Regions from separate parts of the Enterobacter sichuanensis genome, predicted to be linked through region 3. Evidence: predicted binding sites of a transcription regulator. Region 3 holds the regulator's gene; each other region holds the start of a gene.
The links. The regulator Fur, encoded in region 3, represses iron uptake genes when iron is present. The targets are predictions, from matches to a motif close to ATAATAATGAGAACNACTATCAA.

Region 1: a site for Fur is predicted at 3,455-3,477, ahead of ftnA (non-heme ferritin). Genes of this name have one in related genera too.
Region 2: a site for Fur is predicted at 3,263-3,285, ahead of feoA (ferrous iron transporter A). Genes of this name have one in related genera too.

Annotation. Positions count from the first base shown of each region.
Region 1 is NZ_CP027986.1:2,879,958-2,885,526, reverse strand. It holds gene C1N69_RS13925 (branched-chain amino acid ABC transporter substrate-binding protein) at 1-302, opposite strand, end outside; gene C1N69_RS13920 (YecA/YgfB family protein) at 728-1,396, shown strand; gene tyrP (tyrosine transporter TyrP) at 1,429-2,580, opposite strand; gene ftnA (non-heme ferritin) at 2,819-3,316, opposite strand; gene yecR (YecR family lipoprotein) at 3,519-3,857, opposite strand; gene azuC (stress response protein AzuC) at 4,083-4,166, shown strand; gene C1N69_RS13895 (DUF2766 family protein) at 4,264-4,515, shown strand; gene C1N69_RS13890 (anaerobic C4-dicarboxylate transporter) at 4,557-5,569, opposite strand, start outside.
Region 2 is NZ_CP027986.1:4,347,441-4,353,009, reverse strand. It holds gene C1N69_RS21165 (YdgH/BhsA/McbA-like domain containing protein) at 96-365, shown strand; gene feoC ([Fe-S]-dependent transcriptional repressor FeoC) at 399-635, opposite strand; gene feoB (Fe(2+) transporter permease subunit FeoB) at 646-2,964, opposite strand; gene feoA (ferrous iron transporter A) at 2,995-3,222, opposite strand; gene C1N69_RS21145 (Tex family protein) at 3,503-5,569, opposite strand, start outside.
Region 3 is NZ_CP027986.1:1,318,428-1,323,996, forward strand. It holds gene glnS (glutamine--tRNA ligase) at 1-444, shown strand, start outside; gene chiP (chitoporin ChiP) at 890-2,287, shown strand; gene chiQ (ChiQ/YbfN family lipoprotein) at 2,334-2,663, shown strand; gene fur (ferric iron uptake transcriptional regulator) at 2,772-3,218, opposite strand; gene fldA (flavodoxin FldA) at 3,509-4,039, opposite strand; gene ybfE (LexA regulated protein) at 4,195-4,482, opposite strand; gene ybfF (esterase) at 4,611-5,384, opposite strand; gene seqA (replication initiation negative regulator SeqA) at 5,568-5,569, shown strand, end outside.

The sequences.
Region 1 (5,569 bases), 1.6 Mb from region 3:
CCGACCACGGCGTTGACTTTATCCTGGTCAACTAAACGGTTGGCGACGGCCACGGCCTGCTTAGGCTCGCAGGCGTCATCTCCCTGAACCAGTTTGATCTTCTCACCGTTGATACCGCCTGCAGCGTTAATGTCTTCAGCGGCCTGCGTTGCGCCGTGCCAGTACTGATCGCCGTAGGTGGCATTGGGGCCCGTGAACGGTCCGGCCACGCCAATCACGATATCTGCCCTGGCGGAAAACGCCGTCACCAGGCAACCGGCCAACACGAGAGAAAGCGGAGTTCTGATAAATTTCAGCGACATTATTATGTTCCTTAGCAAAGAGGTTTTTGCACCACGGCGTAAACCCGAACGCCCGACGGCGCAGCCAATCCAAAACACGAGCAAGAACAAAATGCACTAAACGAACGAGATACAGACGGCATCCTGCAGAGTACGGCGAGGTTTCCCTGCGCAGCATCGCGCGAAGAACACTAAGCAAAAACGTTGCCAGAATGGTTAACCCATTGACGGGCTTGTGACATGTTTGAGTATAGAGCGCCGCGTTATGCCGCCTTGCGGGACGAGAAGAAATTACAGCGGAGATCACATATCGTTAACAATAAAGCCCATAAGTTGTGCAAAGGTCACGATTTGCACGTTTTTGCGGCAATAAAGACCTAAACTTCAGCCCGGAGAGGCGTGAGAGATGTGTTAGGATCGTTTTCTTTTTATCAGGAGTGTCAGCGATGACTGAAGGCCCATTAAATGAAAGCGAAATGGCGTGGCTTGAAGAGACATTAATGTCTTACGGTCATGATGATGCGTCCGTGCTTGACGTGTCTGAACTGGACGGCATGCTTACCGCAGTGCTTTCCGGTCCTGTTGTCGTTGAGCCAGATACCTGGCTGGTGGCGGTATGGGGTGGTGAGAAGTACATTCCGCGCTGGAAAAACGACCGCGAGATGAACCGTTTTATCGATCTTTGCTTTAAGCATATGAACGATATTGCCGAACGCCTGAGCGAATATCCGGACCAGTTCGAACCGATGTTTGGCTATAACGACGTTGACGGTGAGACCTATACCGTGGTGGAAGAGTGGTGCTATGGCTACATGCGCGGCGTAGCGCTGACGGACTGGTCAGCCTTGCCGGACGAGCTAAAGGCCGATCTGGATGTGATTGCGCTGCACGGTAGCGAAGAGATCGGCGGCGAGCTGGATGAGCTGACCGAAGAAGAATATGCAGCCAGCATTGAACGTATCCAGCCTGCGGCGCTGCGCTTGTATAACTACTGGGTGAACAACCCGCAGCAGCCGGAAGTGAAGAAGCCGATGGTAAATGGCACGAAGGTTGGGCGTAACGATCCGTGTCCTTGCGGCAGCGGGAAGAAGTTTAAGAGCTGCTGTCTGCACTGACAAAAAAGGGGCTAATGATAGCCCCTTTATCGTTAACCCACTTCCGGCAGCATTCCCGCTGCAATCAATACCTGCACCAGAATAATCACCACCCCACAGCCAAACACAACGCACAGCAGCGGTTTCCCCCCAGCCACGCGGTAACCCTGTTGAGGATGCTGCTGGCGACTCTTCCATGCCAGCAGGGAAGGGAGGAGCAGGGCCAGAACCGACAGTGCCACCCCCGCGTACCCCAGCGCCATCACAAACCCGCGAGGATAGAAGAGGGCGAAGGCCAGCGGCGGCAGGAAGGTGATTGCCCCGGTCTGTAAGCGTCCGGCAGCGGTATTGCGGCGCTGGAACAGGTCAGCCAGGTAGTCGAACAGGCCGAGCGCCACGCCGAGGAACGAGGTCGCCAGCGCCAGGTCGGCAAACAGGTGTACCGCCAGCTCAACGTGCGGGGAGGTGACGACCTCCCGCAGCGCCAGCAGAAAACCGTTCAGACCCGCATGCTGTGCCATCAGCCCAATAAAGGTTGAAGAGTCAATGCTGCCCAGCGTAACCAGTTGCCAGAAAATGTAGGCAATAAGCGGGATCGCGCTTCCGATAACAAAGACGCGGCGCAGCTTGCGAATATCGCCGTTCATATAGCTGACAATGCTTGGCACGCTGCCGTGGAAGCCAAACGAGGTGAAAATCACCGGGATTGCGGAAAGCGCCAGCCCTTTTTCCAGCGGCAGCGTCAGCAGATTGACCTTATGAACATGGGGTGCCAGCAGGGCCAGCATGACAACCAGAAACAGAATTTTGGCGCTGAACAGGAAACGGTTAAACAGATCGACCAGCGATGTCCCCACGCAGACCACGCCGCCGCCGATGAGAGCAAAGAAGATTGCCCCCGTCGCCGGGGTAATGTCAGAGCCGAACCAGTCGTTAACGCTGGACGCGATCAATTCCCCGGCTCCGCTGATGTAAGCGGCAGTCAGGGCGTACATCAGGAACATCATGCTAAAGCCGGTTATCCACTGGCCGTAACGTCCCAGGTAGCGCGACGCAAGAGAACCCAGGCCGGTATCGGCGGGCACGTGCTGGTAAACCTCAAGCAGCAGCAGGGCGGTGTAACACATTAACGCCCAAAGGGTGCCCAGTAGCAGCAGGGTCATGCCAAATCCCACGCCAGCGGCGGCCAGTGGCATGGCCAGCATTCCTGCGCCAATTGTCGTTCCGGCGACGATAAAAATACTTCCCAGGGTTCTGTTTTTCACGCTTTCCTCTACAACGACTCTTATTCGCGAATAAATCTGCGGCGCAGAGTAAGGCAAAAGCGGTAATTCGTCAAACCACCGTTACAAGGGGTGTAATGAAAGGTTTACGTATTGCGGTGTGATCAATTCGGGGGGAAGGTCAATAAACGCGGTGCCGGAAAACAGCACCGCGGTGATATTAATTTTGTGTATCGAGGGTGGAGAGTTCTTTATCAATAAAGTAGAGACCTTCGCCGGATTTACCCACCAGAGATAATTTATCCAGTACGGATTTAAACAGCTTCTCTTCTTCGTGCTGTTCTGCAACGTACCACTGCAGGAAATTAAAGGTTGGGTAATCCTGGCTGGTCATTGCCGCATGCACCAGTTCGTTAATTTTCTGCGTGATCAGCTGTTCATGTTCGTAGGTGGCGCGGAACAGTTCATCGAGAGAATTATATTCAGCAAAAGGGGACGTCACGCTTTCAATGCGTGGCAGGCTGCCTGTATCGGTCAGATAATCAAACAGACGCTGCATGTGAGTCATCTCTTCCTGCGCGTGACGACGCAGAAATGCGGCTGCGCCTTCGAAACTGTGGTAGCTGCACCAGGCGCTCATCTGCTGGTAGAGCAGGGACGAAAACAGCTCAAGGTTCATTTGTGCGTTGAGCTTGTCGATCATTTCAGTTTTCAGCATGGTGGCGCTCCGGGTTATTATTTCTGGTTCACAATGAGCGACACTATAATTTGTTATTTAATTATTTGCAAAACGTAAAATTATTATTTCTTTATTCAAAATACGAATGGGAATAAAACGCATTGACGATTTTAATATTTATTAATGAGAATTATTTTTGTTCTTAATAAAATAAGTTGCCAGCAGACGCTGGCAACGCTGATTAATACCAGGGATTGTTTGACTGAGGGTTAACGGCATAACCCATACATTTATACTGGATTGTCACGCTCTCATTCAGACACAATGAGCCGCTGATGAGGGTGCAGGTTTTGATGGGCTGACCATAGGCTGAGGCGGTGGCATACCCCATACGCTGACACGCTTTTGCCGCCGTACCGTTATTCACATACTCATCAGAATACGCATTTTGCAGTGCTGCCTGGCCGTAGTCGAGGCGGACGATGCCGTTTGGTGCGTCGAGGCTACTGACTTCAGCCTGGCGAGGGACCTTACACCCCGCGAGCAGCAGGATTGCACCAGCTACAATGACTCTTTTCATGGTTCGCTCTGAGTGGATGGAAATACGTTATCGTACCCGCAGATGTCAGCTGCAATGGCTGGAATAGCCGGACAATCTGCCCTCTCTCTTTGCAACGGGTCAGGGATAAATGCTTATGCGCACAAAATTGTGATATTCATCACAAAAACATTGATTTTTGTGATGATGGTCATATTATAAGCACGTTGACAATAAAGTTGTATAACAAGTTAATGGAGCATCATCGTGAAACTGCGCAAAATCCTGAAAAGCATGTGGACCAATTACTGCCGCACGTTTAAAGACGTGCCGCCGGGCGCCATGTTCTGATAAAAAAACCTGCTTCGGCAGGTTTTTTTATCTCTGCGGGAGATGAAAGGGGCCACGTTTTGTTACTATGGCGGCCTTTCAATAAGGAGAAAACCCCATGTCTCAAAACCTGAGCGCCGATCAGGAACTGGTGTCTGACGTTGTCGCGTGCCAGCTGGTTATCAAACAAATCCTCGATGTTCTGGACGTGATTGCGCCGGTTGAAGTGCGCGAGAAGATGTCAACGCAGCTGAAAAATATCGATTTCACCAGCCATCCTGCTGCCGCTGATCCGGTTACGCTTCGTGCGATCCAGAAAGCCATCGCGCTGATTGAGCTGCGATTCACGCCGCAGGGTGAGTCTCATTAAAGCGGGGAAGGGGCGACGGAACCTGTCGCCCGTTGATGCCGTTAAAAGAAGGTCTGAACCAGCAGGTAGCTCGCCGCACACGCGCAGCTCACTCCAATCAGCCCTGGCAGAATAAAGCTGTGGTTGATGATAAATTTACCGATACGGGTGGTGCCTGACCGGTCAAAACCGATGCAGGCCAAATCGCTTGGATAGGTCGGCAGGACAAAATAGCCGTATGAGGCCGGGAAGAAGGCGATCAGCATCTTCGGATCGATACCCAGCATCAGGCCCATAGGCGCCACCGCCGTCAGCGCCGCCGCCTGGCTGTTCACCAGTTTTGACACCAAAAACAGCACAATGGCATAGGTCCACGGGTGGCTTTTCACCACCCCTTCCAGCGCCAGTTTTAACTCGTCGAGATGTGCCTGGAAAAAGGTATCACTCATCCACGCCACGCCGAACACCGAAAAGATCGCGACCATACCCGCCTTGAATACCGCGCCGTTAGATATGGCAGAGGCATTAACTTTGCAGGCCATCAGCATCACCGCGCCTGCAATAAGCATCATCATCTGGATGACCAGGTTCATCGACAGCGCCGTCATTTTGCCTTTCAGTTCAAAGGCGGGGCGTAATTCAGGGAATGCCCCCAGCAAAACGACCACGGCAATACCGGCAAAGAAAATCCACGTCGACCAGTAGGCTTGTTTGGGGAAACGTTGATTCAGTAACGTCTCCGTGCCGCCATAGATAAACTCGCGCTGCTTTGGATCCTTCAGTTTTTCCTGAAACTCCGCGTCATCAGCCAGCTCTTTCCCGCGGCGTAAACTCCACAGGGCCGCAATGGCCACGCCGAACAGTGACGCGGGAACCGACACGGCGAGGATCTCCAGGATGCCCCACGCGTGGCCGAGCCCATGCTGCGCCGCCAGAATGGAGACCAGCGACACCACGGCAACGGAAACGGGGGAGGCCGTAATCGCCATCTGTGAGGCGACCGATGCCACGGCCATTGGGCGCTCCGGGCGGATCCCTTTTTTCAGGGCGATATCCGCGATAATGGGGAACATGG
Region 2 (5,569 bases), 1.7 Mb from region 3:
CTGGAAAAAGTAACACACCGCAACCATACTCCATTTGTCGTTGCGGTTGTTCTGCCTACGATAATCAAAACAACAATCCTATGGAGAGTCAGGCTATGAAACTTGTTACAGGTATTGTCACTTCTCTGGTTATTGGGTCACTTTCATTTGGCGCCTTTGCGGCAAAAGAGCTGGAAAAAGATAAAGTTGCAGGAATGAATCTGACCAAAATTGGTGAGATTTCTACGTCTGACACCACCGCGCCGATGGACGCAAGAAGAGAGCTGTCGAAGAAAGCGGATGAACTGGGTGGAACCTACTACGTTGTCACCAGTGCTGAAAAGCAGACCAAAAACGTACGCGCAACGGCGGACGTCTATAAGTAATACGATAAAGCCGGGCATCACAGCCCGGCTTTATTATCGCAGTGCCCACCACTCCCTGAGGCAGGCTTTACCTTCCGGGCAGCTTTTACAACTGCCGGAGAGGCAACCTTCCGCGTCTTCCTGAATCCGCACGGCTTTCCCCATCGCTTCGAGCCTTTCCAGCATGGCATCGATCATCGGCTGCGGCGTATGCAGGGTGAGGCTTAATTGTCTGGCCTCCATCCGTCCCTGTAGCGCCAGCAGATCACGAACCTGAATCAACGATGCCATGAGGTGCTCCTTAGTGACAGTCGCCCGCCGGGCTATTGCAGCAGGTCGCGGCGGTTTTACGCTTCGCCAGCAGGTCGATATCGACGCGGCTGCGCGCGCGCCGTAACAGGCCGAGCACGATGACGTTAAACAGAACCACCGCGAGGATGCAGACCAGGCTGTAGCGCGGGTGCTGGCTGAAGTTAACGGTCTGATAGAAGAGCGTTGCCAGCGAGTAGGCGATGTTTAACCCCCACAGGATGGAGAAGCCCATCCAGCCGCGGCTGGACTCACGGGCAATTGCCCCCATCACCGAGATGCACGGGATATAGAGCAGAACAAAGATGAGGTAGCTATAGGCCGCGGAGGCGCTGCCAAATTTCTCGCTCATCACGCCCATGGCGCCCGTCGCCATTTCACCGTCGCCTTTGCTGGCTTCAATCGGGTTGGCCAGCACGCTCAGGCTAAAGGTATCTTTCAGGCTCTGCCAGGTTTCCTCTACGGCACCCAGCAGTTCATGGCCGAGATGAAACGCTGCTGGATCAAATTCCTGCTCCTGAATGTTCTCTGCGGTGTAGAGCGTATTCAGGGTGCCGACAACCACCTCTTTCGCCATCGCACCGGTGAACAGCCCGACGGTTGCCTGCCAGTTATCCTCATGCACGCCAATCGGTTTGAAGACCGGGGTGATGACGCGGCTGACGGAGGCAAGAGCCGAGTCGTTAATGTTATCTGCCGCCTGCCCGCTAAGGGTAAAGCTGTTCAGCGCGCTCAGGAAAACACTGACGATGACAATCACCTTACCGGCGCGCAGCACAAAGCCTTTCAGACGCTGCCAGGTCTGAATCACCAGGCTTTTCAGATGCGGCACGTGATAGACCGGCAGCTCCATCACAAACGGTGAGGCTTCACCCCGCATGATGGTGTGTTTCAGCATTAAGCCAGTGAGGATCGCCATCACGATGCCCAGCACATACAGGGAGAAGACCGCCAGCGCGCCCTGCTGGCCAAAGAAGGCAGCGGCAAAGACGGCAAAGATCGCCAGTCGGGCACCGCAGGACATGAACGGCGCCATCATGATGGTCATCAGACGTTCGCGCGGCGCATCAAGCGTGCGCGCCCCCATCACCGACGGGACGTTACAGCCAAAGCCGACAATCAGCGGGACGAAGGATTTACCCGGCAGGCCCAGCGCCTGCATCATGCGATCCATCACGAACGCGGCGCGCGCCATGTAACCGGAGTCTTCCAGGAACGAGAGGAACAGGTACATCATGCCGATCTGCGGCACCAGCGGCAGAACGGTGTTGATACCGCCGCCGATCCCCTGTGCGAGGAAGATGGTTAGCCATTCCGGGAAGTGCAGGGTGTAGCCCACCCACTGAATCCCATGCACGAAGACCGCAACGGAACCGGCATCGAAAATCGGCTGGAGCGCGCCACCGATGTTAATGGCGAGCAGGAACATCACGTACATGACCAGCAGGAAGATGGGCAAGCCGAGGAAGCGGTTAAGCACAACCTTATCCACCGCCGCCGTAAAGCGGCTGGGTTCTGCCGTGAGGGCATTACTGACCACATCGCAGATCGACGCGATGGCCTGGTAACGGGCATCGGCGATGTGCAGCGCCGGGTCGTCCAGCTCGTCGCTCAGACGGGCCATGGTTACGTCGAGTTTATCAGCCGCGTGTCCGGCGTAAGCACGGCTGTAGATATCGCCTTCCAGCATCTGCAGGCCGAGCCACAGCCGCTGTTTCGCCGGCATACTGTTGTCCATCTCCTGCGCCAGCATATGGGCTTCGCGCAGGAGGGGCTTCGCGTAATGCACCAGCTCAACGTCGCGGTTCCCCGCATGGCGATCGATGGCGAGCTTCAGGGAATCAATCCCGCGAGCACGCGTCGAGACCAGCGGAACCACCGGGCAACCCAGGCGCGCGGAGAGGGCGTCGACGTCGATGCGCAGCTTTTGTTTCTCCGCAATGTCGAGCATGTTGAGCGCCACGATGCAGGGGATCCCCAGTTCCAGCAGCTGCAGCGTCAGATAAAGGTTACGCTCGAGATTGGAGGCATCGACCACGTTGATCAGCAGGTCCGCGTCGCCGCCCAGAATATAGTGACAGGCAATTTGCTCATCGAGCGAGGTTTGTGACGAAATGGTGGTTAAAGAGTAGGTGCCGGGAAGGTCAACCAGCGTGACCTGGTTGTCGGTTGTCGTAAACTGACCCTCTTTACGCTCAACCGTTACCCCAGCCCAGTTGCCCACGCGCTGGCGGGCCCCTGTCAGCTGGTTAAAAAGCGTCGTCTTGCCGGAATTAGGATTGCCAATTAAGCCAATAGTTAACTTTTTCATTTTTTTAGACTCACTGAAACCGCTGGCTTGTTATCGGGATAAGGCTTCGACTTCTATTAATGCGAGGTCTTTCTTACGCAGTACCAGATTCACGCGTCGGGTTTCGATATGAACCGGATCGCCTAACGGGGCCACGCGTACCACCTGGAATGACGAGCCGGGCAGCATGCCCAGTGACAGCAGCTTTTGCCGATAGGCCGGGCTAATTTCGCGGGTAAAACCGGTAATCTTCCATGCACTGTCTGGAGTGAATTGCATAATGCCTGATTCCACGAAAGGTTAAATAATCTACTATGCGATGATAATGAGAATAGTTTTTATCAGCAATATTAAAACTGTGACGGAATGTTGTTTGCGGTATTAATTTACGGCCTGTTTGACCTTGCTCAATATTTGCTGAAATGACGGGAAAACGAAAAGGAGAGTATTTGTTAACGGGGTGATAATTCGCGGTTTAAATATGGATGTGCAATCGGTTTCATCTATTACGGTATAATTTGTCCCCTCTCCCCGTTGGGGAGAGGGTTAGGGTGAGGGGTTAGCGTTTCTTACCCATCGCGGCCGCCAGCGCATCCATCATCGCGCTGTTGCCTGCAGGCTGGGCATCACGTCCGCGCGGTTTCGCGCCTTTAGCGGCCGGGCGCTGCTGCTCGCGACCGCCACCGTTAGCGCCGCGGCGCGCGCTGGTTTCACCTGGCTGCTCGTCCAGACGCATGGTCAGGGCGATTCGCTTGCGCTGCAGATCCACTTCCAGCACTTTAACCTTCACGATGTCGCCCGCTTTGACCACGGTATGCGGGTCTTCAACGAACTTGTCGGCAAGCGATGAGATATGCACCAGACCATCCTGATGCACGCCGATATCGACAAATGCGCCAAAGTTGGTGACGTTGGTCACTGCGCCTTCCAGCACCATGCCCGGAAGCAGGTCGTTCATGGTCTCGATACCGTCGGCAAAGGTCGCTGTTTTAAACTCAGGGCGCGGATCGCGGCCCGGCTTTTCCAGCTCTTTGATGATGTCGGTAACGGTAGGCACACCAAACTTGTCGTCAGTGAAATCAGCGGCTTTCAGGTTGTGCAGGGCGCTGCTGTCGCCCATCAGATCTTTCAGCGCCTGCTGGGTGGCGGCCAGAATGCGTTCCACCACCGGGTACGCTTCCGGGTGGACGGTGGAGGCATCCAGCGGGTTATCGCCATGGTTGATGCGCAGGAAGCCCGCGCACTGCTCAAACGCTTTTGGCCCCAGACGGCTTACCTTCAGCAGCTGCTGGCGGTTCTGGAACTGACCGTTCTCATCGCGCCAGGCGACGATGTTCTGCGCCATCATGCGGGTTAAGCCCGCCACGCGCGTCAGCAGAGGAACGGAGGCGGTGTTCAGATCCACGCCGACGGCGTTTACACAGTCTTCCACCACCGCATCCAGCTTACGCGCCAGCTGAGTCTGGCTCACGTCGTGCTGATACTGGCCCACGCCGATGGATTTCGGGTCGATTTTCACCAGCTCTGCCAGCGGATCCTGCAGGCGACGGGCGATCGAGACCGCGCCGCGCAGAGAAACGTCCAGGTCCGGGAACTCCTGCGCTGCCAGCTCGGACGCGGAATAGACGGAGGCCCCTGCTTCGCTGACGATCACTTTCTGCGCAGTCACTTTCGGGAACTGCTTCTGCACGTCGAGGTAGAAACGTTCGGTTTCGCGGGACGCCGTACCGTTGCCGATGGCGACCAGCTCCACGTTGTACTTCTCGCACAGCGCGGCCACCACGACGGCCGCTTTGGCGGCCTGGCCGGTGTGCGGATAGATGGTGTCGGTAGCGACCAGTTTACCGGTGCCGTCCACGACGGCCACCTTCACGCCGGTACGCAGCCCCGGATCGAGACCCATGGTGGCACGCAGGCCCGCAGGGGCGGCCATCAGCAGGTCGTGCAGGTTACGGGCGAAGACGTTGATCGCTTCATCTTCGGCGCGCTCGCGCACGGTGCCCATCAGCTCGGTTTCGAGGTGCATCAGCACCTTGATGCGCCAGGTCCAGCTCACCACGCCTTTACGCCAGCTGTCTGCCGGGGCGTTGTTCAGGCGCAGGCCAAGATGGTCGATGATGATCTGCTCACAGTGGCTCTCTTTCGGCGGCTCGTCAAACTGCGGGTCGGCGTTCAGGGAGAGCTGCAGCACGCCTTCGTTGCGGCCACGGAACATCGCCAGCGCACGGTGAGAAGGGGTGGTAGAAATCGGTTCGTGGTGATCGAAGTAGTCGCGGAATTTCGCGCCCTCTTCCTCTTTACCCGCGACGACGGTAGAGACGATGTGTGCATTCTTCCACAGGTAATCACGCACTTTGGCAAGCAGGGCCGCGTCTTCGGCGAAGCGCTCCATCAGAATGTAGCGTGCGCCATCAAGGGCGGCTTTGGTGTCCGCCACGCCTTTATCGGCATCGATAAATTTCGCCGCTTCGGTTTCCGGGTCATGTGACGGCGTGTTCCACAGCAGCTCTGCCAGCGGCTCGAGTCCCGCTTCAATCGCAATCTGCCCGCGCGTGCGGCGCTTCGGCTTGTACGGCAGATAGAGGTCTTCGAGCTCGGTTTTGCTCAGGGTGCCGTTAATGGCGGT
Region 3 (5,569 bases):
AAAGAGGTGCGTCTGCGTAATGCTTACGTCATCAAAGCCGAGCGCGTAGAGAAAGATGCGGAAGGTAACATCACCACCATCTTCTGCTCTTACGACGCAGAGACCCTGAGCAAAGATCCGGCGGACGGACGCAAGGTAAAAGGCGTTATTCACTGGGTCAGTGCGCCCCATGCGCTGCCGGTCGAAATTCGCCTCTACGATCGTCTGTTCAGCGTGCCTAACCCGGGTGCGGCTGAAGACTTCCTGGCGACCATTAACCCGGAATCACTGGTTATCAAACAGGGCTATGCGGAGCCATCACTGAAAGCGGCTGAAGCGGGCAAGGCGTTCCAGTTCGAACGTGAAGGTTACTTCTGCCTCGACAGCCGTCACAGCACGGCGGAAAAACCGGTATTTAACCGTACCGTGGGTCTGCGTGATACCTGGACCAAGATCGGCGAATAATAACGCTGTATTGGTCAATGAGAGACAAACGCCGCGTATTGCGGCGTTTTTTTTATTTATGATCATATCGTTAAAGCCGGGCTGTAAACCTTTCAATAAAAATATCAGGTCAATGAGGTGCTACTTATTTTCCTGAAAAAAGTTTGTTTGTTTCCATAAATACAGAATGAGGAAAACGTTACAGAGTTTAACGATCTTAACTACTGAAATTTAATGTCTTAGCCCGCCAAATCTCGTCCTCCGGTAAATGTTACAAAGCACTACCAATTATGTGCACTTCGTCATAATCCTGACTTTTGCCCGCTGAAAAGCATTGATAATTCGCGTCGCGAAAAATAACCTAAAGACGGTAGTTAATTCGAGGGTATTTATAACTACCCCTGACCATTGGGTCTTTTTATTTTCGCCGTTTCAGGCGTTTTAATTCGTCAAAGAGGAATAATCTATGCGTACGTTCAGTGGCAAACGTAGTGCGCTGGCGCTGGCTATTGCCGGTGTGACAGCTATGTCGGGCCTGGTCGTTACCCCAGAGGCAAAAGCGGCGGGTTTCATCGAAGATTCTACCCTCACGGGCGGTATTTATTACTGGCAGCGTGAGCGTGACCGTAAAGACGTTACCGAAGACAAATACAAAACCAACCTTTCTCACTCCACCTGGAACGCCAACCTGGACTTCCAGTCAGGCTACGCCGCGGATATGTTCGGTCTGGATATTGCTGCGTTCACCGCGATCGAAATGGCGGAAAACGGCGACAGCGCCCATCCTAACGAAATTGCCTTCTCCTCCAGCAACAAAGCCTATAAAGAAGACTGGTCCGGAGATAAGAGCGGTATCAGCCTTTACAAGGCCGCAGCGAAATTTAAATACGGCCCGGTATGGGCGCGCGGGGGCTATATTCAGCCAACCGGCCAGACGCTGTTAGCGCCGCACTGGAGCTTTATGCCGGGCACTTATCAGGGGGCCGAAGCCGGGGCGAACTTCGACTATGGTGATGCGGGTGCGTTGAGCTTCTCTTACATGTGGACCAACGAGTACAAAGCTCCATGGCACATCGAAATGGACAAGTTCTACCAGAACGATAAAAAAACCAAAGTCGATTACCTGCACTCGCTGGGCGCGAAATACGACTTCAAAAACGATCTTGTTCTTGAAGCGGCATTTGGTCAGGCAGAAGGTTATATCGATCAGTACTTTGCCAAAGCCAGCTACAAATTTGATATCGCCGGTAGCCCGCTGAGCACCAGCTATCAATTCTACGGCACGCGCGATAAAGTCAGTGATGGTGGCGTCAACGACATCTATGACGGTACCGCATGGTTACAGGCTTTGACCTTCGGCTACAAGGTAGGCCAGGTTGATTTACGTCTGGAAGGGACGTGGGTGAAGGCGGAAGGGCAGCAGGGTTACTTCCTGCAGCGTATGACCCCGACCTATGCATCGTCCAATGGCCGTCTTGATATCTGGTGGGATAACCGTTCAGACTTCAACGCCGACGGTGAGAAAGCGGTCTTCTTCGGTGCGATGTATGACCTGAAAAACTGGAATCTGCCTGGCTGGGCGGTGGGGGCTTCCTACGCTTACGCCTGGGATGCAAAACCTGCCGATATGGCCACACCAGACGCTTACTACGATCCAAACTATCGCCTGAAAGAGTCCTCCTACAGCCTGGATGCGATCTATACCCTGCAGGATGGTCGCGCAAAAGGCACGATGTTCAAATTGCACTTCACCCAGTATGACAACCACTCCGATATCCCGAGCTATGCGGGCGGTTACGGCAACATCTTCCAGGATGAACGTGACGTGAAATTCATGGTTATCGCACCGTTCACCATCTTCTGATGAATCGTCCGGCGGGCAGTGCCTGCCGGACAGGAGACTGCACATGATGAAAAAAATCGTAATTGTCGCGCTGCTGGCGTCGGGACTGGTGGCGTGTGCTCAGACTCAGGCACCGAAAGAAGATTCCCGGCTGAAAGAGGCCTATAGCGCATGTATCAATACCGCGGAAGGTTCGCCGGAGAAAATTGAAGCCTGTCAGAGCGTGTTAAATGTGCTGAAGAAAGAGAAAGCGCATGAGCAGTTCGCGACGCAGGAGACGGTGCGCGTGATGGATTACCAGGCCTGTATCCAGGCGCGTAAAACCGGTAACGATCAGGAAGTGGCGAAGCGTTGCGACCAGATCTGGAAAGAGATTCGTAGCAATAACAGTAACTGATTCGCTATTACCATGCCCGGTGGCGCTGCGCTTGCCGGGTTTTTTTATGCCTGAAAACAGGCCCAAAAAAAAGCCAACCTCGCGGCTGGCTCAGAGCATGAACACAAATTATTTTGCGTCGTGCGCGTGATCATCTTCACGGCAATCGCCTTCTGCACAGTGACCATACAGGTACAGGCTGTGGTTGGTCAGGCGGATGCCATGACGCGCGGCGATTTCACGCTGGCGTGATTCGATGGAATCATCGCTGAATTCAATGACCTTGCCGCAATCGAGGCAGATCAGGTGATCGTGGTGCTGCTGCTGGGTCAGTTCGAAAACAGATTTACCGCCTTCGAAATTATGACGGGTAACAATGCCCGCGTCATCAAACTGGTTCAGCACGCGATAAACAGTAGCCAGCCCAATCTCTTCACCCATGTCGATAAGACGTTTATAAAGGTCTTCCGCACTGACATGGTGATTGTCTGGACCCTGAAGCACTTCGAGGATTTTTAACCGAGGAAGCGTAACTTTCAGGCCAGCCTTCTTTAATGCGGTATTGTTGTCAGTCATGCGGAATCTGTCCTGTTGCTAAACGATTCACTTCTTAGGAAGTGACAGAAAATGCACCTGGGATAATGCGTCTCATTATAGAACTGCCATGGCTAAATGAAAACTGCAAGTCTCAGGCAAAATATGCTTATAAAAACGTGGTATCACCAACAAACTTGCGTAATGGAAAACCACGTTTTATCAGGGAGACATTGTACAGGTCTGGACGAAAAAGTTAAAAGATTGTAGCGATTAATTTAATCGGTTTGACCTGGAACACGGGCGCAACCGCCGTTGCGCCGTGATAAAACTCAGGCGTTGAGAATATCGTCCAGGTGCAGCTCTTCGCGGATCTGCTTCACCCACTTCTCAACACGCTCTGCGGTCAGTTCTGGCTGACGGTCTTCGTCGATGGCCAGACCCACGAAATGGTCGTCATCCGCCAGGCCTTTAGACGCTTCGAAGTGGTAACCGGCAGTCGGCCAGTGGCCAACAATCACGGCGCCATTTGGCTCGATGATGTCGCGGATAGTGCCCAGCGCGTCACAGAAATACTCGGCGTAGTCTTCCTGATCGCCACAGCCAAACAGGGCAACCAGTTTACCGTTGAAGTCCACTTCTTCCAGCGTCGGGAAGAAATCATCCCAGTCGCACTGGGCTTCGCCGTAGTACCAGGTCGGAATGCCCAGCAGCAGGATGTCATAGCCTTCGAGGTCTTCTTTGCTGCTCTTGGCGATGTCATGCACATCAGCAACGTCTTTACCGAGCTGTTTTTGAATGTTTTTTGCGATGTTTTCGGTATTGCCGGTATCACTGCCGAAGAAAATGCCGATGATTGCCATGAGTAAAATAACCTCTTGAAACTTAATAGTATGGTGGCGCAATTTGGCCACGGATAAGGGCAATAATAGCAGAACTGGCAACCCTGCGGAAACAGCTATCACGCAGGACTGCACTCTGTGCTACATGAAAAGGGTCATTAAGGGGATTTTCAGACTTATGCCTGGCTGCGCAACGTCTCAAGCTGGGCGATCAACATCTCTTCAATGAGTTCGCTGCGGCTGATATTGCGCGCGTCAGCCAGCTCATTCAGCGCATCGACGGCGTCGGCGTTAAGCTTCAGTTCGACACGCTTAAGCCCACGATTTTTATCGCGTTTAAGCTGATTGCGTTTATTGATACGCAGCTGTTCATCGCGCGAAAGCGGATTCGTCTTGGGTCGTCCCGGGCGACGCTCATTCGCGAACAGATCTAGTGTCGTACGGTCCGTTTGTTCTTTGGCCATGATTCTGAGACTTCGGGGGAAACACGCCGCCCTGCTAATGCCCGGGCGATAAGCGCGCCATCATACATCACCAAAAACGGCGCGCCAACGACTGGAAGCCCGCAGCCTTCCAGTCGCTCTCTTTTTAATCAATTTGCCGTATCAGAGAGATAGCGACGAATGGCGCGCAACACGGCGTCAGGTTTTTCGGCATGAACCCAGTGTCCGGCACCGGCAATGACGTGGGCTCGCGCCTGAGGGAATTGCGCCAGTATAGCGTCGCGGTACGCGTCGGTAACATAAGGAGAGTTACCGCCACGAATGAAGAGGGTAGGGTGTGGCCAGGCAGGTACCGTTTCCCAGCCCACGATGTTGTTGTACTGCGCCCAGAGCACCGGCACGTTAAAACGCCATTGTCCGTCCACAAACGATTTCAGCAGGAACTGCACAACGCCTTCTTCGTCCAGATGGTCACGCATGACGGCCGCCGCCTGTTGGCGGGTCGCGACACCCGCTTCGGTGACCGCATTGATGGCGGCAAAAATGTCGTCATGACGGCGAACGTCGTAATCGACAGGCGCGACATCAATCACCACCAGGCCGTTAATACGCTCCGGCGCACGCGCTGTGAGGGCCATCACCGCTTTGCCGCCCATTGAATGCCCGATGAGGGTTACCTTCTGCAGGCCGTTGGCGTCCAGCGTATCCAGCAGATCCTGCGCCATCGCGGCATAGGTCATCTCGTCTGAACGCCCGGAAAGACCGTGATTGCGCATATCGACCTGCAAAATATCGTGGTCAGTAACCAGATCGCGCGCCAGCACGCCCAGGTTATCCAGACTGCCAAAAAGCCCGTGAACCAGTACGATGGGAGAATTATTGTTCGGCGATTGTGCAGTTTGCGCTCGGGTATTCAATTTCATGGCAAAGTTCTTTTTTTACGTATGTCAGGTTAGGGTATCATGTTGACCATTCTGCCGCCCGGCTGCAAGGTTCCAGTTTAATCTGACTTTTGTGGCCAACCTGGTTTGACGCTATCCGCTGTTGGGATTTGACCTTATAATCCCAATGACTTGTATTCAGATAAGATATCGCACTGGATTAAGAT